DNA from 3 places in the Streptomyces sp. NPDC048696 genome. Region 3 is predicted to be linked to each of the others. Evidence: riboswitches for the same ligand, from Rfam matches in the RefSeq annotation. Region 3 holds a riboswitch; each other region holds the start of a gene.
The links. A riboswitch is a leader RNA that binds a small molecule or an ion and turns the genes downstream of it on or off. The one in region 3 is predicted to bind thiamine pyrophosphate.

Region 1 (9,625 bases), on a different contig from region 3:
TGAGCTCCTGACCGCCGAGCACGGCTTCCCGGTGCGGCTGGTCGTGCCGCATCTGTACGCCTGGAAGGGCCCGAAGTGGGTCCGCGGCATCGAGTACATGACCGCGGACCGGCGGGGTTTCTGGGAGGAGCGGGGCTACCACAACATCGGCGACCCCTGGCGGGAGCAGCGCTACTCGTACCAGGAAGAGCCCGGGGACGGCCCCGAGCTCTGAGTCCTGCCGCCGCGCCGGTTCCGGCCGGTCAGTGGTGGTACCGGTGCACCACCGCGTGGCCCTTGCCGCGGCCGATCATCCACTTGTTGACGGGCGTCGTGGCCACGAAGGCGAGCGCCAGCGAGAGGGCCAGCGAGCCCCAGAACAGCCCCTGCCCGAGCGTCGCGTTCATGGCGGCCGGCCACACCGCGATCACCCCGTTGTCGATCAGCTCCATGACCGCGATCGACAGGGTGTCGGCGGCGAGGGCGACCTTGAACGCCGTACGGAAGTCGACACCGGCCTTGGTGATCCCGCGCAGGGTCAGCGAGTAGCCGAAGAAGAAGGCGAGCACGGTCGCCAGGACCATCGTCGCCATGTTGCCCCACCCGAAGGCGGTGCCCACGATCATGCCCAGGATCTCGCCGACGGCGCACCCGGTGAGGCAGTGCAGCGTGGCCTGAGCGGCCATGGCCCAGGTGACCTTGCCGCCGCCGTGGCCGTGGTGCTGGTGGCCCCCGTGCCCGGCGTGACCCTCGTGGCCCGTGTGCTCGGCGTGCGGGACGTGCAGGGCATGGCCCTCGTGGCCCGTGTGCCCGACGTGGCCTTCGTGCCCGGCGTGCTCATGGTGCTGGTGGTGCGCCGCGTGCTCGTCGTGGCCGTGGTGCTCGGTGTGCTCGGTCTGTACGTGTCCCTCGTGCCGCATGACTTCCCCCAACGCCGGATGACCGTCCCTGTCGATGACTGGAACGGTATACCCCCCAGGGGTATTCCTCAAGGGTTCATGAACGACTTCGTTGTCATGGACGCAGCTTCTTCAGCAGGGCGATGTCCGCCGCCTGCCCCTCCTTGCCGCCGGGCGTCTCGATGATCAGCGGTACGCCCTCGGTCGCCGGGTGGGCCAGGAGCTCGCGGAACGGCTCCGCCCCGATGTGGCCGGCGCCGATGTTCACATGGCGGTCCAGGTGCGAGTCCACCGCTTCCTTGGAGTCATTGGCGTGGATCAGCTTCAGACGGCCCGGGCCCACGGTCTCCACCAGCAGGTCGAGCGTCTGCGCCGCCCCGCCGGGTCCGGCCAGGTCGTGCCCGGCCGCGTGGATGTGGCAGGTGTCCAGGCAGACGCCCAGCTTGGGGTGGGCGTCCAGCGCCTCGAAGTACGGGCCGAAGTCCCAGGTCCGCGAGCAGAGCGAGTATCCCTGCCCGGCCGTCGACTCCAGGAGCAGATCCGGGTCGTCGTCGCGGGTGAGCTCGTCGAGCAGCGGCAGCAGCCGCTCGCGCACCTGCGCCAGCGCCTCGGCGCGCGGCCTGCCGCCGGTCGCCGAGCCGGTGTGCACGACCACGCCGAGCGCGCCGATCTCCCGGCCCCGCCGCAACGAGTGCCGCAGCGACTCCACCGACTTCTCGACGGTCGCCTCGGTGTGCGAGCCGAAGTTGATCAGATACGGGGCGTGCACGTACGCCGTGATCCGCTCGGCCTCGCACCGGGTACGGAAGAGCTCGTCCTGGGCCGGGTTGCCGACGGGGGTGGCCCAGCCGCGCGGGTTGGCGACGAAGACCTGGACGGTCTCCGCCTCCAGCTCGCGCGCGTAGCCGAGGCCGACCGTGGCGAGGCCGCCGGCCACCGGGACGTGGCCGCCGATGGGGTTGCGCATGGAGTGGTTCAGAGTCCCTTGGTCTTGATGGTGATCGTGGAGCCCTCGGGCGCCTGCTGGCCGCCGTCCACCGACTGGCTGGCGATCTCGTCGCTGAGGAACGGGAAGCCGTGGTCGACCTTGACCTTGAAGCCCGCCTTCTCCAGCTCCTTCTGCGCGTCACCCGACTTCTCGCCGGTCACCTTGGGCACGGTGATCATCCGCGGGCCCTTGGAGACGGTGAGCGTGACGGTGTCGCCCTTGGCGGCCTGGGAGCCCTCGGCCGCGGACTGGGCCGCGATCTTGCCCGCGTCCTCGGGCGAGTTGACCTGATCGGGCGCGATCTCCACGTTCAGACCGGCGTCCTTCAGGGCGGCGGTGGCGTCCGCCACCGAGTCGCCGACGACCTTGGGGACCTCGACGGGGGCGCCCTTGCTGACGACGAGGGCGACGGCGGAGTCCGCGCGGCGCGGGGCGCCGGCGGCCGGGGCCGTACTGACGACCGAGCCCTGGTCGGTGTCCTCGTTGAACTCCTGGGTCACCGAGCCCGGGGTCAGCCCCGCGTCGGTGAGCGCCTTCTTGGCCTCGTCCAGCGACTTGCCCGTGACGTCCGGGACCTTGACCATCTCCGGGCCGCGCGAGACCACCACGGTCACCGAGGCGTTGCCGCGCACGCGCGCGCCCGTCGCCGGGTCCGTCTCGATCACCTGGCCGCGCTGGACGGTGTCGCTGTAGCGGCGGTCGACCTTGCGTACGGAAAGACCGGCGTCCGAGAGCCGCTTCTTCGCGGCGCTCTCGCTCTGCCCGATGACGGCCGGGACGTGTGTGAACTGGCCGGAGTTGATGTACCAGACACCGGCACCGACGCCCAGGACCAGGAGCACGGCGGCGATCAGCGCGATCAGGCCGCGCCGCCCGTTCAGTACGAGCCGGGGGCGCCGCCCGCCGTGCCCGCGCGCGGGGGCGGGCTCGGGCGGCGGCATGACCAGCCTGCTCGTCCGGTTCATCGGGTCCTGCTCGGCCGGGAGCGGGGCGGCGCCCGCCGGGGTCGCGGAGGGCCGCGCCGGGGTCGCCACCGCGCGCGGTATGACGCTTGTACGGTCCTCCGAGCCGGAGGTGCCCGCGGCCGGGCGGGCCTGCGGCGGCACCGCGTCCAGCTGCTCGTCGCCCAGCGCGGCACGGGCCTGGCGGGCCTGCGCCAGCAGCCCCACCGCGTCGTACGGACGGACGTCGGGGTTGCGCGCGGTCGCCGACGCGACCAGGTCGTCCAGCTCGACGGCGAGGCCGGGCACGGCGGCGGACGGCGCGGGCACGCCCTCGTGGAGGTGGGCGTAGAGGATCTGGGCGGCGGTGTCGCCGGTGTGCGGCTTGGCGCCGGTCAGCATCTCGTAGAGGACGACACCGCACGCGTAGACGTCGGCGCGGGTGTCGGCGGTGCCCTGCTCGATCTGCTCGGGCGCCAGGTAGGAGACGGTGCCGAGGACGCTGCCGGTGGTGCTGGTCACCGCGTCCACCGCCCGTACCAGGCCGAAGTCGGCGACCTTGACCCGGCCGTCGTCCCCTATCAGCACGTTCTCGGGCTTCATGTCGCGGTGCACGAACCCGGCCCGGTGTGCGGCGCCGAGCGCGGCGAGGACCGGCTCCAGGATGTCGAGCGCGGCCCGGGGCTGCAGGGCGCCGCGCTCGCGCAGCACGTCCCGCAGGGTGCAGCCCGCCACGTACTCCATCGCCAGATACACGTATCCGCCGGCCGTGCCCTGGTCGAAGACGCCCACCACATTGGGGTGCGCGAGCCGGGCCACGGACTTGGCCTCGCGGATGAACCGCTCGACGAAGGAGCCGTCGGCGGCGAGCGCGGGGTGCATCACCTTGAGGGCGAGAACCCGGTCGAGCCGGGTGTCGACGGCCCGGTAGACCGTGGCCATACCGCCGACGGCGATGCGCGCCTCGACTCGGTAGCGGCCGTCGAGCACCTGCCCGACGAGGGGGTCCTGAAGGGTCGTATCCACGCAGGAGAGTCTACGAGCGGCCACGGACAGGGCTGCCGCCCTGGGTGTTTTCGGGGCGGGACTGCAGCGGAGCTGTGACGCGAGGGGCTTTTGGCGGGGCTGGCCGCGCCCCTAGGGGGCCCGAAGGGCCCATCCCGGGGCGCGGGGAACTGCGCGAGCAACCCAGCACGGCCCGCAGACAAAGGCGACCCGCAGGCCCTCCGAGGGGCGCGGGACTGTGTCATTGTGCGGCTCCGCCGCGATGGGGGTCCCCCCTGTTCGAGCGGAGTCGAGAACTTGGGGGAGCGACCAGCCCGCACCGGCCGGCAGTCGCAAAACTCCCGGCGGAGCCGGAGCGCGCCGCTCAGAACGCCGGGCGCTCCGGGTCCAGGACCGCACGGCCTTCCGTCGGCGACGACGCCTCGGCGAAGTGGCGGCGGGGGATGCGGCCCGCCCGGTGGGCCAGACGGCCCGCCTCCACCGCGTACCGCATCGCCTCCGCCATCAGCACCGGCTCCTGCGCGCGCGTGACGGCCGACGCGAGCATCACCGCCGCGCACCCCAGCTCCATCGCCAGCGACACATCGGACGCCGTGCCCGCGCCCGCGTCCAGGATGACCGGGACCGTCGCGCGGTCCACGATCAGCTCGAAGTTGTGCGGGTTGCGGATGCCGAGCCCGGAGCCGATGGGCGAGCCGAGCGGCATGATCGCCGCGCACCCCACGTCCTGGAGCTTCCGCGCCAGCACCGGGTCGTCGTTGGTGTACGGCAGCACCGTGAAACCGTCGTCGACCAGCACTTCCGCCGCGTCCAGGAGCTCGATCGGGTCGGGCAGGAGGGTGCGCTCGTCGGCGACCACCTCCAGCTTGATCCAGTCCGTGCCGAGCGCCTCGCGCGCGAGGCGGGCGGTGAGCACGGCCTCCCCGGCCGTGAAGCAGCCCGCCGTGTTCGGCAGGACGGCGATGTTCAGCTTCTCCAGGACGGACAGGACCGAACCCTGCACCGTCGGGTCCAGGCGGCGCATCGCCACCGTCGTCAGCTCGGTGCCGGAGGCGGCCAGGGAGCGCTCCAGGACGTCCAGGCTGGGCGCCCCGCCGGTGCCCATGATCAGGCGCGAGGAGAAGGTCGTACCGCCGAGCGTGAACAGGTCGTCGGCCATGGCTCAGCCTCCCTGTACGGCGGTCAGGACCTCGACGCGGTCGCCGTCGCCGAGCGTGGTGGCGGCCCACTCGCCGCGCGGCACCACGCTCTCGTTGACGGCGGCGGCGACCCCGGCGGGGGCGGGGGTCAGGGTGGCGACGAGCGCGTCGAGGGTGGTGCCCGCGGCGAGGTCGCGTACCTCGCCGTTCACGGAGACGGTCAGCACGGAGACGGTCATACGGTCAGCTCCTGCGGTGCGGACTCCGCCGGGGCGGAGGTGAAACGGCGGGGGGTGAAGGGTCGGGCCTCGTCCGGCAGTTCACCGGTGGTCAGCGCGTGCGCGAGCGCGTCGCCGGTGACGGGGGTGAGCAGCACCCCGTTGCGGTAGTGGCCGGTGGCCAGGTGCAGGCCGGGCAGCGCGGTCGGGCCGAGCAGCGGCGCGTTGTCGGGCGAGCCCGGGCGCAGCCCGGCGCGGGTCTCGGTCAGCGGCAGCTCGGTGATGCCGGGCACCAGCTCGTGCGCGTCGCGCAGCAGCTCGTAGACCCCGCCGGCGGTGACCGTGGTGTCCCAGCCCAGCTCTTCGCTGGTGGCGCCCACCACGAGCTCGCCGTCGGCGCGCGGCACCAGATAGACATGGCTGCCCCGGACCACCGCGCGGACCGTGCGGGACAGGAACGGCGCGTACGCGGGCGGCACGGTGAGCCGCAGCACCTGGCCCTTGACCGGCCGCACCGGCGGCAGCAGCTCGGCCGGGACGCCCGCGAGGCGCCCGCTGAGGCTGCCGCCCGCGAGCACCACCTGGTCCGCGGTGAGCGCCCTCCCGTCGGTCAGGACGGCGCCGGTGGCCCGCTCCCGTACCACCGAGAGCCGTTCGGCCCACGCGCGGTGGAACCGGACCCCGGCCCGCTCGCACGCCACGACCAGCGCTCCGGCGAGCCGGCGCGGGTCGATCTGGTGGTCGCCGTCGACGCGCAGGCCGCCGCGTACGCCGGGTGCCAGCATCGGTTCGAGCCGTCGGCACTCGCGCCCGGTCAGCCACTGCGAGTCGAGCCCGGAGCGCTGCTGGAGCGCGTGCAGTTCGCGCAGATGGGCGCGGTCGTCGGCGTCCAGGGCCACCGCGAGCGTGCCGCAGGCGCGATAGCCGGTCTCCTGGCCGCTCGCCTGCTCCAGCTCCGCCACGAAGTCCGGATAGCGGTGTGCGGAGGCCAGGTTGAGGCCGAGCAGTGTCTCCTCGCCGTAGTGCAGTTCGGTGACGGCGGCGAGCATGCCCGCGGCCACCTGGGCGGCCCCGCCGCCCGGTTCGGGGTCGGCGAGCGCGGTGCGCAGCCCGCGCTGCGCGGCCCGCCAGGCCGTCACGAGGCCGATGATGCCGCCTCCGACGACGAGCACGTCCGACCCGTTCTCGGATGAATGCATGGGCGTCCAGCCCCTCCCTTCGCCGGCATGACCCGGATCAGGTTCGTACGGTCGGAGGCCGCCTCAGCCTCCCTCTCAGCCCGGTGCGTCCGGGCTCCCGCGAGATGGTTTTCGTCCCGCCGGGGCCCTCGGGGCAGGGCCCCTGGACGACGGCGGTACGTCGGCCAGACTAACCCCAGCGCCCCGTCGGCAGTAGGGAGCGTCCGAGCCGGGGTACCTGACGCTTCGTCAGATGTTTATGGTGATCAGGTGAGCGAACAGCAGACGCATGCGGAACAGCGGCACGTGGTCGTCGTCGGCGCGGGCATGGCCGGCGTCCAGACGGCGGTGGCCCTGCGTGAACAGGGCTTTCCGGGCCGGATCACCCTCATCGGGGCCGAGCCCCACCAGCCGTACGACCGGCCCCCGCTCTCCAAGGCGGTGCTGCTCGGCAAGGCGGAGGGCTCGGCCTTCGAGGTGGACTTCGACGGGCTCGGCGTGGCGCTCCGTCTGGGCGAGAGCGTCACCGGCGTACGCGCGCGTGAGCACGAGATCGACACCGCGTCCGGTCCCGTCCCGTACGACGTCCTGGTGATCGCCTCCGGCGCGGAACCCATCACCCTGCCGGGTATTTCGGAGCTGCCCGACGTGCATCTGCTGCGCACCCTGGACGACGCCGGACGGCTGCGCGCGGTCCTGAGCGACCAGCGGCGGATCGTGGTGGTGGGGGCGGGCTGGATCGGCGCCGAGTTCGCCACGGCCGCGCGCGAGGCGGGCTGCGCGGTCACCGTCGTCGAGGCGGCCGAGCGGCCGCTCGCGGGCGCGCTGCCCGCCGAGGTCACCGAGCCGATGGCGGCCTGGTACGCGGAGAGCGGCGCCGAACTGCTCACCCGCGCGCGCGTGGCGGCCCTCGAACCCGGCGCTGTCCTGCTCGCGGACGGGCGGCGCCTGGCGGCCGACGCGGTCGTCGTCGGCATCGGCGCCCGGCCCACCACCGACTGGCTGGAGGGCACCGGCATCGAGCGCGGCCGCGAAGGCGCCATCACGGCCGACGACCGGCTGCGCACCTCGCTGCCCGATGTGTACGCGGTCGGCGACTGCGCCTCCTTCCCTTCGGGAAGGTACGGAGAGCGGCTGCTCATCCACCACTGGGACAACGCCCTGCAGGGGCCGCGCACGGTCGCCGCGGACATCGTCGGCGAGGCGGTGCGGCCGTACGACCCGGTGCCGTACTTCTGGTCGGAGCAGTTCGGGCGGTTCGTGCAGTACGTCGGCCACCACCGCGGCGCCGACCGGCTGCTGTGGCGGGGCGACCCGTCGGGCGCCGCGTGGACCGTGTGCTGGCTGCGGGACGGGGTGCTCGTCGCCCTCCTGGCCGTCGGCCGACCGCGCGATCTGGCGCAGGGCCGCAAGCTCATCGAGGCAGGTGCGGCACTGGATCCGGCCCGCGCCGCCGACCCGTCCGTCCCTCTCAAGGCGGCAGCTGGCTGAGCTCCGGCTACCGGCTGTCAGTGGCAGATGGCAGGCTTGTCCCGTGACCGAGATTGACGCAAAAACCGATGCACTCGTCCCCGCCTGGCTCCACCTCCCCGACATCGCGGAGATGCTCGATGTCGAGGTGACGCGCGTGCGGCAGCTGGTCAAGGAGGGCCAGCTCATCGCCGTGCGCCGCGGTGAGAGGCGGACGCTGCAGGTGCCCGCCGCCTTCATCGACGGCGACAAGGTCGTCAAGGGCCTGGCCGGGACCCTGACGCTCCTGCGGGACGACGGCTACTCCGACGAAGAGATGCTGGAATGGCTCTTCACCCCCGACCCGACCCTGCCCGGCACCCCCGCGCAGGCCCTGAGCGAGAATCGCGGCACGGAGGTGAAGCGCCGCGCCCAGGCGCTCGCCGTCTGACCTGATCGTTCGACAGGTGGGTACGGACCGGATCGCCCGGTCCGTACCGCACCGGACCCAACGGGGGACCTTCATGCCCACGGCCCGTGAGCGGCTCGCCGACGCCCGGCTCTACCTCTGCACGGACGCGCGCAGGCGCCAGGGCGACCTGCCCGCGTTCCTGGACGCCGTGCTCTCCTCGGGCGTGGACATCGTCCAGCTGCGGGACAAGGGCATGGAGGCCGCCGAGGAGCTGGAGCACCTGGCCGTCTTCGCCGACGCCTGCCGACGGCACGGCAAGCTGCTCTCGGTGAACGACCGGGCGGACGTGGCGCACGCCGTCGGCGCGGACGTGCTGCACCTGGGCCAGGGCGATCTGCCGGTCCCGGCGGCCCGCGCGATCCTCGGCGACGAGGTCCTGATCGGGCGCTCCACCCACGCCGACGCGGAGGCCTTCGCGGCCGCCGTCGAGCCGGGCGTGGACTACTTCTGCACCGGCCCCTGCTGGCCGACCCCGACCAAGCCGGGCCGCCACGCCCCGGGCCTCGACCTGGTGCGCTACACGGCCTCGCTCGGCACCACGCGGCCCTGGTTCGCCATCGGCGGCATCGACGCGAGCAACCTCGACGAGGTGCTGGACGCGGGCGCGGACCGGATCGTGGTCGTCCGCGCGATCACCGAGGCGGACGACCCCGCGGCGGCGACGGCGAACCTGGCGAAGCGCATACGTGAACGCGCGGTGGCTCGGTAAAGGTCATTTGTCCGAGGGGTGGACAAGAGTCCGACAACGCGGACAAATTACCTTCCCCTTGTTGGGCGACCGGCAGGGCCTGGCTAACCTGCGAGTATGGCCCTTGGCACAGCTTCCACCAGGACTCATCGCGCGCGCACCGTGCGCGAGATGCTCGCGACCGGTGAGACGACGTATTCGTTCGAGTTCTGGGCGCCCAAGACCGAGAAGGGCGAGCGGAACCTCTGGAACGCGCTGCGCCGGGTCGAGGCGGTCGCCCCGAGCTTCGTCTCCGTCACCTACGGTGCGGGCGGCTCCACCCGCTCGGGCACGGTCAAAGCCACCGAGCAGATCGCGGCCGACTCGACGCTGACCCCGGTCGCGCACCTCACGGCCGTCGGCCACTCCGTCGCCGAGCTGCGCAACATGATCGGGCAGTACGCGGACGCCGACATCCGCAACATCCTCGCGGTCCGGGGCGACCCACCCGGCGACCCGATGGGCGACTGGGTCCGGCACCCGGACGGCGTCACCTACGCGGCCGACCTCGTTCGGCTGATCAAGGAGTCCGGCGACTTCTGCGTCGGCGTCGCGGCCTTCCCCGAGATGCACCCGCGCTCCAGCGAATGGGACACCGACGTCCGGCACTTCGTCGACAAGTGCCGTGCG
Region 2 (9,625 bases), on a different contig from region 3:
GGAGCCGCGCGGCTGCTCGCGGGCCGCGTCCTGATGGCGGAGGCCCGCCGGATCGGACGTCCGCTGGGCGTGGTGTGCGCGGTGGCGTCCGCGATGATCGCCGCGTCGGTGCTGTACGGGGACGAGGCCGGGCCGCATCCGTTCGGCCCGCTGACGGGCCTGGGCGCGGCCCTGGTCACCAGCTGCACGGTGGCGACCCTGCTGACCGCCGCCCTGGAGTCCAAGCACGCCCGCGGCGAGACCACGGCGGCGATGCTGCGCCTGGGCACCCCGGCGAAGGTACTGCGCGCGTCGGCGGCCCTGCGAGCGGCCGCGATCCTGACCGTGTTCGCCCCCCTGACCTGGGGAATCGCGGAACTGGCGGCGCTGCCGCTGACGGGGTGAGGGCGCTTACGGGCTTGCGGACGAGGCGCCGGACGCGCTGACGCGGCTGGGCGCGTAACCGCACGCACCCGCGTCCCATCGCGCCCGTATAACGCCTGGATCACCAAGACGATCTCAAGGCAACGTCCGGCGCACGGGTGACGTCTGCCTGGTGAGCAGGACGTAACCCCTTGGAACGGAGCTTTTGGTGCTGATCGGCCTACTGACCGCGATCGCGGCCTCGATCTGTTACGGCACGGGCTCGGTCCTGCAAGCCGTCGGGTCCCGCAAGTCCGCGCGCCGCGAGGCGGCGGCGACGGCCCGCACCCAGCACGGCGGCCCCAGCCTGTCGTCGACCGCGAAGGCGGCGATGACGTGGGAGTTCATGGTGGGCACGGCTTTGGACTTCGTGGGCTTCGCGCTCGGCGCCCTGGCGGCCCGCCTGCTCCCCCTCTTCCTCTCCCAGACCGTCATCAGCGCGAACCTGGTGATCACGGCGGTCCTGAGCGTGAAGCTGCTCGGGATCAGGCTGAGCCGCGCCGAGTGGGGCTCGATAGCCGTGGTGTGCTCGGCGCTGGTGCTCCTGGCGACGGCGGCGGGCGCGGAGGGCAGCGGTCATACCCCCCTCGCCACGCACTGGTGGCTGCTGGTGGTGTCGGTGGTGCTGATGGCGGGCGGCGCGGTGGCGGTACGCCTGCTCGGCGCGCGCGCCGCGATCCTGGCGGGTCTGCTGTCCGGGCTCGGCTTCGGCGCGCTGGGCGTGGGCGTACGCGTCCTGAACGGCGTCGACCCCTTCGACCTCGGCAAACTCCTGGCCGACCCGGCCCTCTACGCGATCCTGATCGCCGGGTGCGGCGGCATGTATCTGCACACGGTCGCCCTCCAGATCGGCTCGGTCAACGGCGCGACGGCGGCACTGGTGGTCGGCGAAACGGTTCTCCCGGGCGCGATAGGCGTCCTGTGGCTGGGCGACGCCTCCCGCGCGGGCTTCGCCTGGATGGCCGTCCTGGGCTTCGTCCTGGCGGTTGCGGGCGCGGTGGCGGTGGCCTGGTTCGGCTCGGAGGGGGCGCACGGGGCGGAGCCGGACACATCGGCACCGGTCCCGGTGCCGGAACGGGTGGGATAGCACCGGGGGCTCGGCCCCAAAGCGGTGGCGCCGGGGCGGGACCTGCCCCGGGCAAGGCCCCGACACGGTCTCGCGAGGCGGGACCTGCCCCGACACAGCCCCGACCCGGCCTCGCGAGGCGGGGCCCACCCCCTGCCGCGGGGCGGGACCTACCCCCGCAACACCACCACCTCGTCCGCCAGGAACGACACCCCCACCCGGTCCCCCACCTCCGGCGCCTCCCGCAGCGGGCACTCCGCCTCCAGTACCGCCCCGGCCTCCGGCCGCAGCCGTATCGCCACGTGGTTGCCCCGGAACGTACGCGCCAGCACCTCGCACCGCAGCCCGTCCGAGGCGACCCGCACGCCCGCCGGGCGGACCAGGAGGCGGGCCTCGCCCTGCGGGGAGCCGACGGGGACCGGGACCTCGCCCCATTCCGTGCGCGCCACCCGCCCCGACACCGTCGCCGCCACCACGTTCTCGAAGCCGAGGAAGCGCGCCACGAATTCGGACGCGGGCCGCCGCCAGAGCTCCAGCGGCGTGCCGGTCTGGGCGATACGGCCCTCGCGCATCACCACGACCCGGTCGGCGAGCGCGAACGCCTCGCCCTGGTCGTGCGTGACCGCGAGCACGGTCGTACCCAACTGCCCGAACAGGGAACGGAGTTCTACGACGAGACGTTCCCGCAGCGTACGGTCCAGCTGGCCGAGCGGCTCGTCCAGCATCAGCAGCCGCGGCTCGGGCGCCAGTGCCCGCGCCAGCGCCACCCGCTGCTGCTCGCCGCCCGACAGCGCGGCCACCGCCCGCCGCCCGGCCCCGGGCAGCCCGACCAGGTCCAGCAACTCCGCGACCCGCCGCGCCTGTTCAGCGCGCCCGACCCGGCGCATGCGCAGGCCGAACGCCACGTTTGCGGCCACGTCCCGCTGCGGGAACAGCTGGTGGTCCTGGAACATCAGGCCCACGCCCCGCCGGTGCACCGGCACACCGCTCTGGTCGGCGCCCCCGAGCAGCACCCGGCCGCCGTCCACCGGCTGGAGCCCGGCCACGACCCGCAGCAGCGTCGACTTGCCGCTGCCGCTGGGGCCGAGCACGCACACCGTCTCGTGGTCGGCGACCTCCAGGTCCACCGCGTCGAGCGCCGCCCGCTCGCCGAACCGGACCGTCACCCCGTCCAGCTTCAGCATCAGAACTCTCCGGTCCGGTCCGTACGTAGGCGTTCGAGGGCCAGCAGGGCCACCGCGCACACCACCATCAAAATCGTGCTCAGGGCCATCGCCTGGCCGTAGTTGAGGTCTCCGGCCCGGCCGAGCAGGCGCGCAACCGCGACCGGCAGGGTCGGCCGGTCGGGGCGCGCGATGAAGACCGTCGCGCCGAACTCGCCGAGCGAGACGGCGAACGCGAACCCCGCCGCGATCAGCAGCGCCCGCCGCACCAGCGGCAGATCCACCTCGCGCCAGGCGCGCAGCGGGGAGGCGCCGAGCACGGCCGCCGCCTCGCGCAGCCGCCCGTCCACCGCCCGCAGTACGGGAAGCATGGTCCGTACGACGAACGGCACGCCGACCAGTGCCTGCGCCAGCGGCACCAGGATCCAGGAGGTGCGCAGATCGAGCGGCGGCTTGTCCAGGGTGATCAGGAAGCCGAAGCCGACGGTCACCGCCGACACCCCGAGCGGCAGCATCAGCAGCGCGTCGAAACCGCGCACCAGGCGTCCGCCGCGCCGCGCCAGGGCCGCGGCCGCGAGGCCCCCGACGACGACCGCGATGGCGGTGGCGGCGAGCGCGTACTGCACGGAGTTCCAGACGGCTTCGAGCGGCGGCACCAGGAAGGTGCCGCCGCTGCCCACCGACTGGAGGGAGCGGTAGTAGCCGAAGCCGTAGCCGTCGGGGGTGTCCAGGGAGCGGGTGACCAGGACGCCGAGCGGCAGCAGGATCAGCAGGGCGATGACCGCGAGGACCGAGGCGAGCAGCGTCCACTGTCCGGCGCCGCGCGGGCGCCGGGCCGTCTGCGCCGGGTCCACCAGCTTCAGCGTGCTCTCGCGGCGCCGCACCGTGCGCGCGTGCACGGCGAGGATCGCGCCGACCGCCGCGAACTGGACGAGCGTGAGCACCGCCGCCGTCGGCAGGTCAAGCAGTTCGGCGGTCTGGCGGTAGATCTCGACTTCGAGGGTCGAGAAGGTCGGGCCGCCGAGGATCTGGACGACGCCGAACGAGGTGAAGGTGAAGAGGAAGACCATCAGGGCGGCCGCCGACACGGCGGGCGCGAGCGCGGGCAGTGTGACCTGGCGCCAGGCGGCGAAGCGGGAGGCGCCGAGCACACGGGCGGCCTCCTCCTGACGCGGGTCGAGCTGCGCCCACAGGCCGCCGACCGTGCGCACGACGACGGCGTAGTTGAAGAAGACGTGCGCCAGCAGGATCGCCCACACCGTCGTGTCCAGGCGCACGCCCCACAGCTCGTCGAGCAGTCCGCCCCGGCCGAGCAGCGCCAGGAACGCGGTGCCGACGACCACGGTCGGCAGCACGAAGGGGACGGTCACCACCGCCCGCAGCAGCTGGCGCCCGGGGAAGTCGAGGCGCGCGAAGACATAGGCGGCGGGCAGCGCGATCAGCAGGGTGAGGGCGGTGGAGGCGAGCGCCTGCCAGGTGGTGAACCACAGGACGTGCCCGATGTCCGGCTCGGTGACCACCTCGCCGATCCGGCCGAACTGCCAGACGCCGTCCACCCGCAGCCCGCGCCCCACGATGGCGGCGACGGGCCAGGCGAAGAAGAGCGCGAAGAACGCGAGCGGCAGGGCCATCAGACCCAGCCGCACCGCGTTCGCCCGCGCCCTCTTCGCGCGTGGGGCGCGTACTACTTCAGCACGAGCGAGGACCACGTCTTGACCCACTGCTCACGGTTCTTGGAGATCTTGTCGGGGGCCACGTCGTGCTTCTCGGTGGAGGCGGCGCCGAACTTGGTGAAGGCCTCGGGCAGCGCCGCGTCCTTGACCACCGGGTTCACGAACATGTTCAGCGGCATGTCCTCCTGGAACTTCTTGGTGATCAGGAAGTCGAGGAGCGCCTTGCCGCCGGCCTCGTTCTTGGCGCCCTTGAGCAGGCCCGCGAACTCGGTCTGGCGGAAGCAGGTGCCGGTGGCGACGGCGGTGGGGGCCTCGGTGCGCTGCGGCTTGGCGAACACGACCTCGGCGGGCGGGCTGGAGGCGTAGCTGACGACCAGCGGCCGCTCCGCCTTGGCCTTCTTTCCGCCGGCCGAGCCGGAGAAGTCCTGGTTGTAGGCCTGCTCCCAGCCGTCGTCGACCTTGACGCCGTTGGCCTTCAGCTTCTTCCAGTAGTCCTGCCAGCCGTCGTCCCCGTACTTGGCGACGCTGCCGAGGAGGAAGCCGAGGCCGGGCGAGGAGGTGGCGACGTTCTCCGTGACCAGCAGGTTCTTGTACTCGGGCTTGATCAGGTCGTCGAAGGAGCTCGGCGGGGTCAGCTTCTTGTCCGCGAAGTACTTCTTGTCGTAGTTGACGCAGATCTCACCGGTGTCGATGGGCGTGACCCGGTGCTTGTCCTTGTCGAGCTGGGCGTCGGCGGCCACCCGGTCCAGGCCCTTGGCCTGGTACGGCGTGAAGATCCCGTGGTCGAGGGCGCGCGAGAGCAGGGTGTTGTCCACGCCGAAGAAGACGTCGCCGCGCGGCGAGCCCTTGGTGAGGATCTCCTGGTTGAGGGCGGCGCCCGCGTCGCCGCTCTTGAGGACCTTGACCGTGTAGCCGGTCTGCGCCGTGAACTCCTTGAGCACGGCGTCGGAGGCGGCGAACGAGTCGTGGCTGACCAGCGTCACCGTCTTGGACCTGGTCCCGCCGTCGGACTTCGAGCCGCTGTCGGACTTGCCGCCGCACGCGGCGAGCGTGCTGACGCCGAGGGCGGCGGCGAGCGAGGCGGCCGCCAGCTTCTTGGTACTGCTCATTTCTTCCTCCTGGACATGACCAGGAAGAGACGCGGCCCTGCCCACCGGGCCCGGACGGGCGGCCGGTGGGCAGGGCGCAACAGCTTGAGTGATGACCGAACTTCCTACCCAGAATGACCTGGGCAAGGTTCAGAGGGTCTGCGACCTGACGGTGTCGCACTCTCAGCGCTGTGGCGCTCCCCTGTCGGAATATGCAGATTTTCGAGCCCAGACTACCTCTCGGACGCGGCGAGCTGGCCGCACGCTCCGTCGATCTCCTGGCCACGGGTGTCGCGGACGGTCACCGGCACGCCGTGGGCGGCGATCGCCTCGACGAACGCCTTCTCGTCCTCGGGCCGCGAGGCGGTCCACTTGGAGCCGGGCGTCGGGTTCAGCGGGATCAGGTTGACGTGCACCCGCTTGCCCTTGAGGAGGCGGCCGAGCAGGTCACCCCGCCAGGCCTGGTCGTTGATGTCGCGGATCAGCGCGTACTCGATGGAGATGCGGCGGCCCGACTTCTCCGCGTACTCCCAGGCCGCGTCCAGGACCTCGCGGACCTTCCAGCGGGTGTTGACCGGCACCAGCGTGTCGCGCAGCTCGTCGTCCGGGGCGTGCAGCGACACGGCGAGGCGGCACTTGAAGCCCTCGTCGGCGAAGCGCAGCATCGCGGGGACCAGGCCGACGGTGGAGACGGTGATGCCGCGCTGGGACAGGCCCAGGCCGTCGGGCTCCGGGTCGGTGAGGCGGCGGATGGCGCCGACGACCCGCTTGTAGTTGGCGAGCGGCTCGCCCATGCCCATGAAGACGATGTTCGACAGGCGCGCCGGTCCGCCGGGGACCTCGCCGTCGCGCAGGGCGCGCATGCCGTCGACGATCTGGTGCACGATCTCGGCGGTCGACAGGTTGCGGTCCAGGCCCGCCTGGCCGGTCGCGCAGAACGGGCAGTTCATGCCGCAGCCCGCCTGCGAGGAGATGCACATGGTGACCCGGTCCGGGTAGCGCATGAGCACCGACTCCACCAGCGTCCCGTCGTGCAGCCGCCACAGCGTCTTACGGGTGGTGTCGTCGTCGCACGAGATGTGCCGCACCACCGACATCAGGTCCGGCAGCAGCTCCTCCTGGAGCTTGGCGCGCGCGCCCGCCGGGATGTCGGTCCACTGGGCCGGGTCGTGCGCGTACCGCGCGAAGTAGTGCTGCGAGAGCTGCTTGGCACGGAACGGCTTCTCGCCGATCGCGGCGACGGCTTCCTTGCGCTCGGCGGGCGAGAGGTCGGCGAGGTGCCGCGGCGGCCGCTTCGCTCCGCGGGGGGCCACGAAAGTCAGTTCTCCCGGAGCGGGGCGGGGGGCCATGAGCGGTACTCCTCAGTACGACGAGGTCGGCGACCTCCGCTGATGCACAGCGGGCGGCAGGACGCTGCCGGAGCCGGGAGACCTCACAGGATCACCCCCGCGGTGTGCGGGGCGGAAAAGGGGCGCGCCGTCATACGGCGCGCCCCTCCAGAGTACCGGGGCGGCTCAGCCGCCGCCGACGAAGACGACCAGCAGCAGCCACACCACCGGTGCCGTCGGCAGCAGGGAGTCCAGGCGGTCCATGATGCCGCCGTGGCCGGGCAGCAGCGTGCCCATGTCCTTGATGCCGAGATCCCGCTTGATCATCGACTCCCCGAGGTCGCCGAGCGTGGCGCTGGCCGCGACCGCGAGACCCAGGAGCAGGCCCTGCCACCACTGGCCGTCGTCGATGAGGAACTGCATGCACAGCGCGCCCGCCGCCATCGCGAACGTCACCGCGCCGACCAGGCCCTCGCGGGTCTTGCCGGGGCTGATGCGCGGCGCCAGCTTGGTCTTGCCGAACCGCCAGCCGATCGCGTACGCGCCCGTGTCGCTGACCACGGTCAGCAGCAGGAAGACGAACACCCGCCACGGCCCGTCGTCGGCGGTCAGCATCATCGCGACGAACGTGGCCAGGAACGGCACGTAGAACGCCGCGAAGACGCCCGCCGTGACGTCCTTGAGATAGCCCTCGGGCTTCTCCGTCATCCGCCACACCAGCACCGCGAGCGCGGTCAGCGCCATCGCGACCCAGGCGCCCTCGGCACCGCGCGCGTAACCGGCGACGACCATCGCCGCACCGCCGACCGCGAGCGGCACCAGCGGGGCCTTGATGCCCTTGCGCTCGTCGAGCCGGGAGGTGAGCTCCCACAGCCCGACGACGACCGCCAGCGCGATCACACCGACGAAGACTGCCTTGACCACGAACAGCGAGGCCAGGATGACCGCGCCGAGCCCGACGCCGACCCCTATCGCGGCCCGCAGATCACGTCCGGCCCGCTTCTTCTCCGGCTGCGCGGGCCGCTGCGGCTGCTGCGGAGTCGAAGGTGGTACCGAGCTGGGCATGGGCTCCTGCGGCGTCTCTTCGCGGAACAGGGGCCCGCTCAGCCGAGCGGTCCCCCGGTCACGTGCTTCGCGGCCTTCGGCGGCCGGCCCCGCGTCGGGCACGATGGGCATGGGCTGCGTCCGGGACGGGGCGTCATACGCATCGTAGGCAGGACCCGCCGAAGCCACCTCCCGGGAAGGCCCCTGGTCGGACGGCCCCCAGTGCTCAGGGGTCGGCGGAGCCCCCCAGGAAGAGTCGTTCATCAGACCTCTAGCAGCTCGGCTTCCTTGTGCTTGAGGAGCTCGTCCACCTGCGCGACGTACTTCGCGGTGGTGTCGTCGAGCTCCTTCTCCGCACGGCGGACCTCGTCCTCGCCGGACTCCTTGTCCTTGACGAGCTTGTCGAGGGCGTCCTTGGCCTTGCGGCGCACGGAGCGGATCGAGACCTTGGAGTCCTCGGCCTTGGTGCGCGCGACCTTGATGTAGTCGCGGCGGCGCTCCTCGGTCAGCTCCGGGAAGTTCACCCGGATGATGCTGCCGTCGTTGCTCGGGTTGACGCCGAGGTCCGAGTCGCGGATCGCCTGCTCGATGTTGCGCAGCGCGCTCTTGTCGAACGGGGTCACCACCGCCATGCGCGGCTCCGGCACCGAGAACGAGGCCAGCTGGTTGATCGGCGTCAGCGCGCCGTAGTAGTCCGCCACGATCTTGTTGAACATCGCCGGGTGCGCACGCCCGGTGCGGATCGCGGCGAAGTCCTCCTTGGCGACCACGACGGCCTTCTCCATCTTCTCCTCGGCCTCGAGGAGGATTTCTTCGATCACCACTTGCTCCTGCATGTCTTGAGTGGGCCGGGAGTTCTCAGCGAGCTCATGGCCCTGCGTAAACCCGCGTCTTTCCCTGCACGGTGTCCGACCGTCAGGGGATTGTCCATCCCCCGGTCAGGCCCGGGTGCCCTGGTCGCTCACGAGAGTGCCGATCTTCTCACCCTTGACCGCACGCGCGATATTGCCCTCGGCGAGCAGTTCGAAGACGAGGATGGGGAGGTTGTTGTCGCGGCACAGCGTGATGGCGGTCATGTCCGCCACCTTCAGGTCGCGGGTGATGACCTCGCCGTACTCCAGCGCGTCGAACTTCACGGCGTCCGGGTTGACCCGCGGGTCGGAGTCGTAGACCCCGTCCACGCCGTTCTTGCCCATCAGCATGGCCTCGGCGTCGATCTCCAGGGCGCGCTGTGCGGCGGTGGTGTCGGTGGAGAAGTACGGCATGCCCATGCCCGCGCCGAAGATGACGACGCGCCCCTTCTCCAGGTGGCGCACGGCGCGCAGCGGGATGTACGGCTCCGCGACCTGGCCCATCGTGATGGCGGTCTGGACCCGGGAGTCGATGCCCTCCTTCTCCAGGAAGTCCTGGAGGGCGAGGCAGTTCATGACGGTGCCGAGCATGCCCATGTAGTCGGAGCGGGCCCGGTCCATGCCGCGCTGCTGCAGCTCTGCGCCGCGGAAGAAGTTTCCGCCGCCGATGACGACGGCGATCTGCGCGCCGTCCCGTACGACCGCGGCGATCTCGCGGGCGATCGCGTGCACGACGTCGGGGTCCACACCGAGACCCCCTCCGCCGGCGAACGCCTCACCGGAGAGCTTCAGCATGAAGCGTCCGGTGACCTTGCCGTCGTCGCGCTTGTGGTCAGCCTGGGTGGCGGCGTCCGCGCCCTGATTCATGGGGATCTCCTCGTACACATACGAAGAAGGCCATTGCCGGTGGGTGCTGTGTCCCTGAGCGGCAATGGCCTCCTCGTCAGATCTGCGGTCGTCCGTCGCGAGCGCGGCCGACGACTGCCTCAGACCCTAGCTGGTCCCAGCCG
Region 3 (9,625 bases):
TGGGTCGCCGTGCCCGTCATCGCTCTGGTCGTGTTCGGCGGTCTGATCGCCAGCGTGGTCGGCTTCCTGTTCGGGCTGCTCTTCAAGGTGCTGATCTTCGTGGCCCTGGTCGGCGGTCTGATCTACGTCGTCCGCAGGTTCATGTCCTCCTCGTCCTCGCGGGGCGACTGGTAGACAGCCGGCCGAGTGCGTACGGGCACGGGTGCGCCGGGCACAGCGCTCGTACAACAGGCACAGGGATTAGCCCGGCTGAGGGAACGGATCCGTTCGGACCCCCGTGGCGCCGGAGGCGGCCGTTAAGGTGAAAACCTCTGCTGCCTCGGGCGGGCCTCCTGCCCGTCAGCACGCCTGGGGGTGACCCGTGGCCACGGCTGCGAACGCCGCTGTCCCTACCCTGATCGGCTCGGTCCAGCGGGCGTTGCGCCTGCTGGAGGCCGTGGGCGCCCATATGGACGGCGCTCCCGCCAAACAGCTGGCGCGCGAGGCGGGGCTGCCGCTGCCCACCGCGTACCACCTGCTGCGCACGCTCACCCATGAGGGTTATCTGCGCCGGGAGAACGGGGTGTTCGTGTTCGGCGAGGCGGCCGAGCGGCTGGCGGACGGCGGAGCTCTGCAGAATCGTCGCAGCAAGATCAGCCGGTCGCTCGCGGAGTGGCGCGACGCCATCGGCGTCCCCGTCTACTTCGCCGTCTACCGCGACGGCGAGATCGAGATCGCCGGGGTGGCCGACACGCCGTCGGCGCCCGCCGTCGAGGAGTGGGCCGACTTCCGCGAGACGGGCCATGCGCACGCGATCGGGCAGTGTCTGCTGAGCCAGCTCGACGAGAAGGCCCGCGAGGACCATCTGGACCGGCATCCGGTCCACGCCATCACCCCCTACTCCGTACGGGACCGCCGGGCCCTGCTGGACCGCCTCGCGGCTACGGAGCGTATGCGCCCGGTGGTCGAACGGCAGGAGTACGCGCTGGGCACGGTGTGCGCGGCGATCCCGATCACGGCAGGTTCCGGCGCCGCCACCATGGCCATCTCCCTCCCCCTTGACCAGCAAGAACGCCTTCTCCCGGCGATCGAGCAACTGCGCGGCGAGGTGGGGAGACTGCTCGGCTCCCTCGCGTTCCCTATCAGTATCTGAAATATCACTCCTTGTGATCTGCTAGCCCTTACAGCACGATTACGTCAAGAGGGCCAGGGGGATCATTCCTGGCCATATTCGGATACAGCGGGGTACATGATGCGTGAGTCGGTCGAGGCAGAGGTCATGATGAAGTTCCTCGTCTCCGAGGAGCTCGCGTTCAGGATCCCGGTGGAGCTCACCTATCGCGCGGTCGATCCGTACGCGATCCGGATGACGTTCCATCTGCCCGGCGACGCGCCCGTGACCTGGGCATTCGGGCGGGAGCTGCTGCTGGACGGCATCAACGCGCCGAGTGGCGACGGGGATGTGCACATCGCGCCGACCCGCCCCGAGGAGCTCTCCGACGTCCACATCCGGCTCCAGGTCGGCGGCGAGCGGGCGCTGTTCCGGGCCGGCGCGGCGCCCCTGGTGGCCTTCCTCGACCGTACCGACAAGCTGGTGCCGCTCGGGCAGGAGCGCGCGCTCGGCGACTTCGACGGGAATCTCGACGAGGCGCTGGGCCGGATCCTGGCCGAGGAGCAGAACGCGGGCTGAGGGCACGCTTCTCGCCCCGCCTCCTCTTGCGCTACTTCTTGCGGCGGCGCCCGCTCCCGCCGCGCACCGGGCCACCGCGCACGGACTTGCCGGCCGAGGCCGCCGGGCGGTCCGCCGAGACGACGAGGGCGGCCAGCACGGTGGTCACCGGGACCGAGGCCACCAGACCGATCGAGCCCACGAGCGTGCGCACGATCTCCTCGGCGACGAGCTCGCTGTTGGCCACCGTCCCCACGCTGCTCTGCGCGATCGAGAAGAGCAGCAGCAGCGGCAGCGCCGCGCCCGCGTACGCCAGGACCAGGGTGTTCACCACGGACGCGATGTGGTCGCGGCCGATCCGGATGCCCGCCCGGTACAGGCCGCGCGGCCCCATCGTCGGGTTCGCGTCGTGCAGCTCCCACACCGCCGAGGTCTGGGTGACCGTCACATCGTCGAGCACACCGAGCGAACCGATGATCACCCCGGCGAGGAGCAGGCCGGACATGTCGATGTGCGGGTAGAGGCCGTGGATGAGCCCGGTGTTGTCGTCGGTGTTGCCGGTCAGCGAGGCCCAGCCGATGAAGATCGAGCCGAGCAGTCCGATCAGGACCAGCGAGACCAGGGTGCCGAGGACGGCGACCGAGGTACGGGCCGAGAGACCATGGCACATATAGAGCGCGATCAGCATGATGGCGCTCGCCCCGACCACCGCCACCAGCAGCGGATTCGCGCCCTGCAGGATCGCCGGGAGGATGAACAGCGTCAGCACCGCGAACGAGACGACCAGCGCGATCAGCGCCATCACCCCGCGCAGTCGGCCGACGACCACGACGGCGACGGCGAAGATCCCCGCGAGCAGCGCCATCGGGAACCGGCGGTTCACATCGGTCACCGAGTACTGGAGATCGTGGGGCGCGTCGGGGGCGTAGGCGACGATCACGTCCTCTCCCTGGTGGAGTTGGCGCGGCGCGTCGGGCTGGATGATCTCGGTGAAGGTGCGCCCCTTCTCCTTGCCGGTCGTGACCTCGATCTTGGCCTTCGCGCACTGGCCCTGCTGGGCGCGCTTGGCCTCCTGGCCCTCGGCGGTCGACGTGTCGCCGTTGGACGGAGTCTGACCGGCGTTGACCGTCTTGCAGTCGACCTTCTGAATGCCGACGACCTTCGCCTGCTGGGTCTGGCGGTCGAATCCGACTCCGGTGCGCTGGTGCGACGGGGTGCCGCCGGGCCACAGGACGGCCAGACCGACCACGACCGCCACCGAGAACGGGATCAGCACAGCGGCGATCACCTTGCGGAGGTGCTTCGAGACAGGGGCCGCCGGGCCATGGCTGTGCGAGTGCCCATGGCTCTGTCCGTGCGGATGTCCGTGGGCGTCTTCCGGTGGGTGCTCTGTTGACGTCACCGCCCGATCATCGCAAGAACAGGGGGTCCCCTCTGTTCAGCGCGCTCGATATGACGCTAGCGTGGTGACACCTTTGCACACGCGGGAGCTCGGAGCACCGGGCTGAGAGGGCGCTGAAATCCGTACGAACGGTACGGAAACGGCTGCGCCGACCGCTGAACCTGTTACCGGGTAATGCCGGCGTAGGGAGTAGGTCTCATGACCAATCAGGACGCACGCACGCCTGCCTCGAACCAGAACGAGGCCGGGAAGTCCATCGGCTGGCACAAGGGATACGTCGAGGGCTCGCGCCCCGACCTCCGGGTGCCGGTCCGCCAGGTGCACCTCACCAACGGCAAGGACGTCACGCTGTACGACACGTCCGGGCCGTACACCGACCCGAACGTCGAGACGGACGTCCGCCGCGGTCTCGCCCCGCTCCGGGAGAACTGGATCATCGCGCGCGGTGACACCGAGGAGTACGCGGGGCGGCCGGTCCGCCCCGAGGACGACGGCATCAAGCACACCTCGCCGCGCGGGGGCCTGAAGAACCTCGACGCGGTCTTCCCGGGCCGCCCGCGCCAGCCGCGCCGGGGCCGGGGCGGCCAGGCGGTCACCCAGCTCGCGTACGCCCGCCGGGGCGAGATCACCCCGGAGATGGAGTACGTGGCGATCCGCGAGAACGTCTCGCCCGAGGTCGTCCGCGAGGAGATCGCGGCCGGGCGCGCGGTGCTGCCCGCGAACGTCAACCACCCGGAGATCGAGCCGATGATCATCGGCAAGCGGTTCCTGGTGAAGGTCAACGCCAACATCGGCAACTCCGCCGTCACCTCCTCCATCGAGGAGGAGGTCGACAAGATGACCTGGGCGACCCGCTGGGGCGCGGACACGGTCATGGACCTCTCCACCGGCCGCAACATCCACACCACCCGCGAGTGGGTGCTGCGCAACTCCCCCGTCCCGATCGGCACGGTGCCGCTCTACCAGGCCCTGGAGAAGGTCGACGGCAGGGCCGAGGAGCTGACCTGGGAGGTCTACAAGGACACGGTCATCGAGCAGGCCGAGCAGGGCGTCGACTACATGACCGTCCACGCCGGTGTGCTGCTGCGGTACGTGCCGCTGACCGCCCGCCGCAAGACGGGCATCGTCTCGCGCGGCGGTTCGATCATGGCGGCGTGGTGTCTGGCGCACCACAAGGAGTCGTTCCTGTACGAGAACTTCGAGGAGCTCTGCGAGATCCTCGCGTCGTACGACGTGACGTACTCCCTCGGTGACGGCCTGCGCCCCGGCTCCATCGCGGACGCCAACGACGAGGCGCAGTTCGCGGAGCTGCGCACGCTCGGCGAGCTCAACACCATCGCCAAGCGCCACAACGTGCAGACGATGATCGAGGGCCCGGGACATGTCCCGATGCACAAGATCAAGGAGAACATCGACCTCCAGCAGGAGATCTGCGAGGAGGCCCCGTTCTACACGCTCGGGCCGCTGACCACGGACGTTGCCCCGGCGTACGACCACATCACTTCCGGTATCGGCGCGGCGATGATCGCCTGGTGGGGCACCGCGATGCTCTGCTACGTCACGCCCAAGGAGCACCTGGGGCTGCCCAACCGCGACGACGTGAAGACCGGCGTCATCACGTACAAGATCGCGGCGCACGCGGCCGACCTCGCCAAGGGGCACCCGGGCGCGCAGGAGTGGGACGACGCGCTGTCGGACGCCCGCTTCGAGTTCCGCTGGGAGGACCAGTTCAACCTGGCCCTCGACCCGGACACCGCCAGGGAGTTCCACGACGAGACGCTGCCCGCCGAGCCCGCGAAGACCGCCCACTTCTGCTCGATGTGCGGTCCGAAGTTCTGCTCGATGAAGATCTCGCAGGACATCCGGCGCGAGCACGGCGGCGATCTGGCGACCGATGACATCGAGGCCGGGATGGCGGAGAAGTCCAAGGAGTTCGCCGCGTCCGGCAACCGGGTCTATCTGCCGATCGCGGAGTGACCTACGGACCGCCTGTTTCACGTGAAACGTACGCATGTTTCACGTGAAACAGGCGGCCGCGATGTCTCTCACTCCGGCTGGTGCTCGGGGCCCCCGAAGTCGGGACTGGTGAAGTCCGGGCTGGTGAAGCTCGGGCGGGTGTCCGAGGACGGGTCGCCGGGGCTGTCGAAGTCGGGCCGGTCGTAGCCGAGCGTCGGGATCCGGCGTGCCGGGCGCCGGGCCGGCGCACCCGGGTCGGTGCTCGGATCGGCCAGTGCCTCCCGCAGGAACGGGTAGATACCCCGCTCCGTCAGGGCATGGCGCCATGCCTCGCGGGCTCTGGAGACCTCCTGCGCCCGCTCGTCGCCCTCCTCGCCCTCCTCGGGTTCGGCGACGACCTGGGTCGCGCCGTTGCGCAGCGCGGTGAGCAGCAGGCCGATCGCGGCGGCGAGTATCGCGGCAGCGGTCAGCGCACCGAAGAACCAGCCCGCGGTGAGCATAGTGTCGGCGAAGGCCGGCTCCGGGTTGAGCATCTTCAGGATGTAGCCCACCAGCAGGAAGATGGCGGCGGCGGTCCCCGCGAGGACCGGTGCCAGCACCGCGACGACCGCGCCGATGCCCGCGCCCGAGGTGGAGTCCGGGCTGTCGACCACCGGCGGTGCGAGAACCGAGCCGCGGTCGGACGCGAGCGCGGTGGTGGAAGGCGCGCGCATCTCCTCGCGCACCCTGACGTAGTGGTCGTACTCGGCCGCCGCGGCCGCCGAGACGAGGGCACCGGCGTTGAGCACCATGGTGCGCAGCTGCTCGGTGTTGAGCCGTACTCCTACGCCGGCCAGCTCCGGCCGGTCGGGCGCGGTGCGCAGTGCGTCGTCGAGGATCCGCTCGAACTCCGGGCGGTCCTCGGTCAGCAGGTGCGGAGCGCTGTTCATGTGCATCCCCCGATGCTCCGTAGCCGCGAAGCCCGCCTGACGAACGGGCAATTGGGCGGAAACGGAGGAGAGCCTGCTACGGATAAGCCGATGGTAGAGCGGTTACGGCACGGGGTGACAGGGTGTTTCCGAAATCACCTTGCTACCGCCCGAGCCCACGCTTTCCCGATTACGCGTCAGTCATGCAGAGGCAACTGCACGACCAGCAGTTTTCCGGCCATGGTCACCCCACCGTCCATCGCGATGGCCAAGCCGTCCGCGTACACGTGCGGACCCTCCACGACCGGACGCGAGTCGTCCTCGCCGTCCTCGGTGCCCACCTCGCCCAGCAGATACGGGATCGGGCTGTGGCCATGGACCACGCGCTGTCCGCCGTACGCCGAGAGCAGTTCGCGGGCGGCCTGGGGGCCGGACTCGTCCCGGAACGCGAAGCGCTTGGTGAATTTCCGGAACAGATCCCAGCACTCGTCGGCGTCGTTGCGGGTGAGCAGCGCGTGGACGGTGTCGTTCACGGCCTCGATGGAGTCGCCGTACTCCAGATAAGCGGTGGTGTCGGAGTGCATCAGCAGATGCCCGTCCTCCTGCTCGATCGCGTCGAGGCGGGACATCCACTGGAGGTGGACGTCCTGGAGGCGGTCCATGTCGGCCTTCTGGCCGCCGTTGAGCAGCCAGGCGGCCTGGAAGGTGGCGGTGCCCGCGCCGGAGTTGACCGGGGTGTCGCCGAACCGCTTGGCGCCGATCAGCAGCAGCTCGTGGTTGCCCATGAGGGCCTTGCAGTAGCCACCGGCGGCCGCGGCCTCGGCGGACAGCCGCATCACCAGGTCGATGACGCCGATGCCGTCGGGGCCGCGGTCGGTGAAGTCGCCGAGGAACCAGAGGCGGGCGTTGCCCGCGGCCCAGTTCCCGTCGATGTCGATCAGCCCCTGCTCGCGCAGGGCGGCCAGGAGTTCGTCGAGGTAGCCGTGGACGTCGCCCACGACGAAGAGCGGCCCGAGACCGTCGGCGACGGGTGCCGGGGCCGGGTCCGTCTCCACCCGCACCTGCACGGTGTCCCCCCGGTTGATCACCGGGAGGTCGCGTGCGGTCGGGGTGTACCCCTCCGGCGGCTCGTCGTCCCCGAAGGCGTTCCCCGGGTGGATGTCCGCGGGGTACGCCTCGGCCGGGTGCGTGGCCACGACGGGGTGCGCCTCCACCGGCGGGTGGAAGCCGTCGGGCGAGTGGATGTCGACAGGCGGGGGCGGCGCGGGAGCCTGCGCCGGATGCGCAGGATTCTGCGCGTACGGAGGCACCCGGAAATCACGCAACGTCTCCGTCCGCACGGGTCCCTGACCGGCCCCCTGAGTCATCGACCCCTCCACCACCGTCGCGCCGCCGTACACCGGGGGACCCCCCTGGTCGGGCAGGGATCCGTGGTGTCGTGCGCCCATCATAGGAATGCGGCTCGTGCTGTGTGACGCACCAGGGGTGGTGAATCGGGGCGCGGCCGGAGTTCACCGGTTGTTATGTCCCCAATGTGTTGGTCTAGTCCTTGTCCGCATCGGTGTCTGTGCTCCTGTCCGGCACGTTCGGGTCCTGGCCATGGCCCCTTCGGGGCTCCGCCACGGGTGAGCGCGGCGGGCTGACGGTCGTACGCGGCGGACGGCGCTGCGACGACGTACGGATGATGAGTTCGGTCGGTATCACCTGCTCGATCGGGTGACCGTGGTCGATGCCTTCGATGGCGTCGATGAGCAGTTGGACCACGGCGGTGCCGATACGGCGGGGTTTGAGCGAGAGGGTGGTGATGGGCGGCTCGGTCGTCGCGTACACGGTGGATTCGCTGCAGCAGACGAGCAGCAGGTCCTCGGGCACGCGCAGCCCGTACCGCCGGGCGGCGGCGAGCAGATCGGTGCCGTTGGGGTCGAACAGGCCGTACACGGCGTCGGGGCGGTCGGGGCGGGCGAGCAGCCGGTCGGCCGCGACGGCGCCCGCGCACGGGTCGTGGGCGGGATAGGACTCGTAGACGGGGTCCTGCCCGACCCGCTCGCACCAGCTGAGGTACGCCTCGGTGGAGAGCCGGGTATAGGTGTCGGTGGTGGTGCCGGTGAGCAGACCGATCCGGCGGGCGCCGGCGGCGGCGAGATGGTCGAGCAGTTCCAGTACGGCGGCCTCGTGGTCGTTGTCGACCCAGGCGGTCACCGGCAGCGAACCCGCCGGGCGGCCGTCGGAGACCACCGGCAGTCCTTGGCGGACGAGCTCGGTGACGACGGGGTCCTGGTCGGAGGGGTCGATCACGACGGTGCCGTCGAGCGCGACGTTCGACCAGACGTCCGCGGGGCTGCGGCGTGAGGTGGCGGGCAGGATGACTAGGGCGTAGCCCCGGGCGAGGGCCGCGGACGTCGCGGCCCTCGCCATCTCGGCGAAATAGGCGAACTCGGTGAAGGTGAAAGGTTCATCCCCGTACGTCGTCACGGTGAGTCCGATCAAGCCGGACTTCCCGGTACGGAGCGTGCGGGCCGCTGCGGATGGGCGGTAGCCCAGCCGGTCTGCGACCTCGCGGACGTGGCGGCGGGTGGCGTCGGGGAGCCGGCCCTTGCCGTTGAGCGCGTCGGAGACGGTCGTGATGGAGACACCGGCGGCGGCGGCCACGTCCCGAATGCCCGCCCGCCCCAGCCGGCGACCGGTCGACCGGCTCACCTGGTGCTTCCCTGCTGCTGTCATGGCGAGCCGATAGTAGGGCGAGGCGAGACAGTTGGCTCGGGTGCATATGCACGCGTTGACAGGTACGTTTCTGCATGATCGTAAATCGTTAATGCCCTTGGTTTGCAAGGGAATTGGTGGCCATCGCGTTGTGGTGAGGGTTGTCGATTGGCGGGCGGCTGCCGAATGCCCGAAGTTTCGAAGAGGTCTCAACTCACCTGCACGAGGGATGCGCGCCACGGCGCGAGCCACCGGCGCGCGGCCTGGCGGGGAGCGCTCCCCCTCCGCGTGCGCCGGTGGGTCGCCCCATCCGCGCAGGTGCGGGGGCTGTGCCGGACGGATGCCCATGGCTCTTCGCAGGGGCGCCGAATCCTCATAAGGTGAGCAGTATTCGGATGGACGGAAATGGTCGAGGAGGACCCTGCGGTGAGCGAGACGAGCCCCAAGCTGCGCGCCGAGCTGGACGGCATCCCCACCTACAAGCCCGGCAAGCCCGCGGCCGCCGGTGGCCCGGTCGCGTACAAGCTGTCCTCCAACGAGAACCCGTACCCGCCGCTGCCGGGTGTGATGGAGAGCGCGATCGCCGCCGCCGGGAGCTTCAACCGCTACCCCGACATGGCGTGCACCGGACTGATGAACGAGCTGGCCGACCGGTTCGGCGTGCCGGTCTCCCACCTCGCCACCGGCACGGGGTCGGTCGGTGTCGCCCAGTCCCTGCTCCAGTCCACATCGGGCCCCGGCGACGAGGTCATCTACGCCTGGCGTTCCTTCGAGGCGTACCCGATCATCACCCAGATCAGTGGCGCCACCTCCGTCCGGGTGCCGCTGACCTCCGGCGAGGTGCACGACCTCGACGCGATGGCCGACGCGATCACCGACAAGACCCGGCTGATCTTCGTCTGCAACCCCAACAACCCGACCGGCACGGTGGTCCGCCGGGCCGAGCTGGAACGATTCCTCGACCGCGTGCCGTCGGACGTGCTGGTGGTCCTGGACGAGGCGTACCGGGAG

Region 1: linked by a shared signal. The riboswitch ahead of thiO (glycine oxidase ThiO) and the one ahead of thiC (phosphomethylpyrimidine synthase ThiC) in region 3 are both predicted to bind thiamine pyrophosphate.
Region 2: linked by a shared signal. The riboswitch ahead of ACGFRG_RS17940 (thiamine ABC transporter substrate binding subunit) and the one ahead of thiC (phosphomethylpyrimidine synthase ThiC) in region 3 are both predicted to bind thiamine pyrophosphate.

The regions. Positions count from the first base shown of each region.
Region 1 covers NZ_JBICVJ010000004.1:240,159-249,783, forward strand. The annotation lists gene ACGFRG_RS10260 (sulfite oxidase-like oxidoreductase) at 1-214, shown strand, start outside; gene ACGFRG_RS10265 (DUF4396 domain-containing protein) at 243-899, opposite strand; gene ACGFRG_RS10270 (deoxyribonuclease IV) at 994-1,845, opposite strand; gene pknB (Stk1 family PASTA domain-containing Ser/Thr kinase) at 1,854-3,833, opposite strand; gene ACGFRG_RS10280 (thiazole synthase) at 4,177-4,971, opposite strand; gene thiS (sulfur carrier protein ThiS) at 4,975-5,190, opposite strand; gene thiO (glycine oxidase ThiO) at 5,187-6,368, opposite strand; TPP riboswitch at 6,366-6,479, opposite strand; gene ACGFRG_RS10295 (NAD(P)/FAD-dependent oxidoreductase) at 6,618-7,838, shown strand; gene ACGFRG_RS10300 (Rv2175c family DNA-binding protein) at 7,882-8,247, shown strand; gene thiE (thiamine phosphate synthase) at 8,321-8,977, shown strand; gene metF (methylenetetrahydrofolate reductase [NAD(P)H]) at 9,074-9,625, shown strand, end outside.
Region 2 covers NZ_JBICVJ010000007.1:367,027-376,651, reverse strand. The annotation lists gene ACGFRG_RS17960 (hypothetical protein) at 1-384, shown strand, start outside; gene ACGFRG_RS17955 (hypothetical protein) at 572-1,489, shown strand; gene ACGFRG_RS17950 (ABC transporter ATP-binding protein) at 1,639-2,652, opposite strand; gene ACGFRG_RS17945 (iron ABC transporter permease) at 2,652-4,262, opposite strand; gene ACGFRG_RS17940 (thiamine ABC transporter substrate binding subunit) at 4,316-5,413, opposite strand; TPP riboswitch at 5,497-5,606, opposite strand; gene rlmN (23S rRNA (adenine(2503)-C(2))-methyltransferase RlmN) at 5,626-6,741, opposite strand; gene ACGFRG_RS17930 (phosphatidate cytidylyltransferase) at 6,907-8,028, opposite strand; gene frr (ribosome recycling factor) at 8,028-8,585, opposite strand; gene pyrH (UMP kinase) at 8,703-9,482, opposite strand.
Region 3 covers NZ_JBICVJ010000003.1:465,689-475,313, forward strand. The annotation lists gene ACGFRG_RS08405 (DUF5326 family protein) at 1-174, shown strand, start outside; gene ACGFRG_RS08410 (IclR family transcriptional regulator) at 362-1,132, shown strand; gene ACGFRG_RS08415 (SsgA family sporulation/cell division regulator) at 1,232-1,669, shown strand; gene ACGFRG_RS08420 (YibE/F family protein) at 1,701-3,050, opposite strand; TPP riboswitch at 3,122-3,256, shown strand; gene thiC (phosphomethylpyrimidine synthase ThiC) at 3,249-5,027, shown strand; gene ACGFRG_RS08430 (hypothetical protein) at 5,096-5,941, opposite strand; gene ACGFRG_RS08435 (metallophosphoesterase) at 6,112-7,281, opposite strand; gene ACGFRG_RS08440 (LacI family DNA-binding transcriptional regulator) at 7,457-8,635, opposite strand; gene hisC (histidinol-phosphate transaminase) at 9,041-9,625, shown strand, end outside.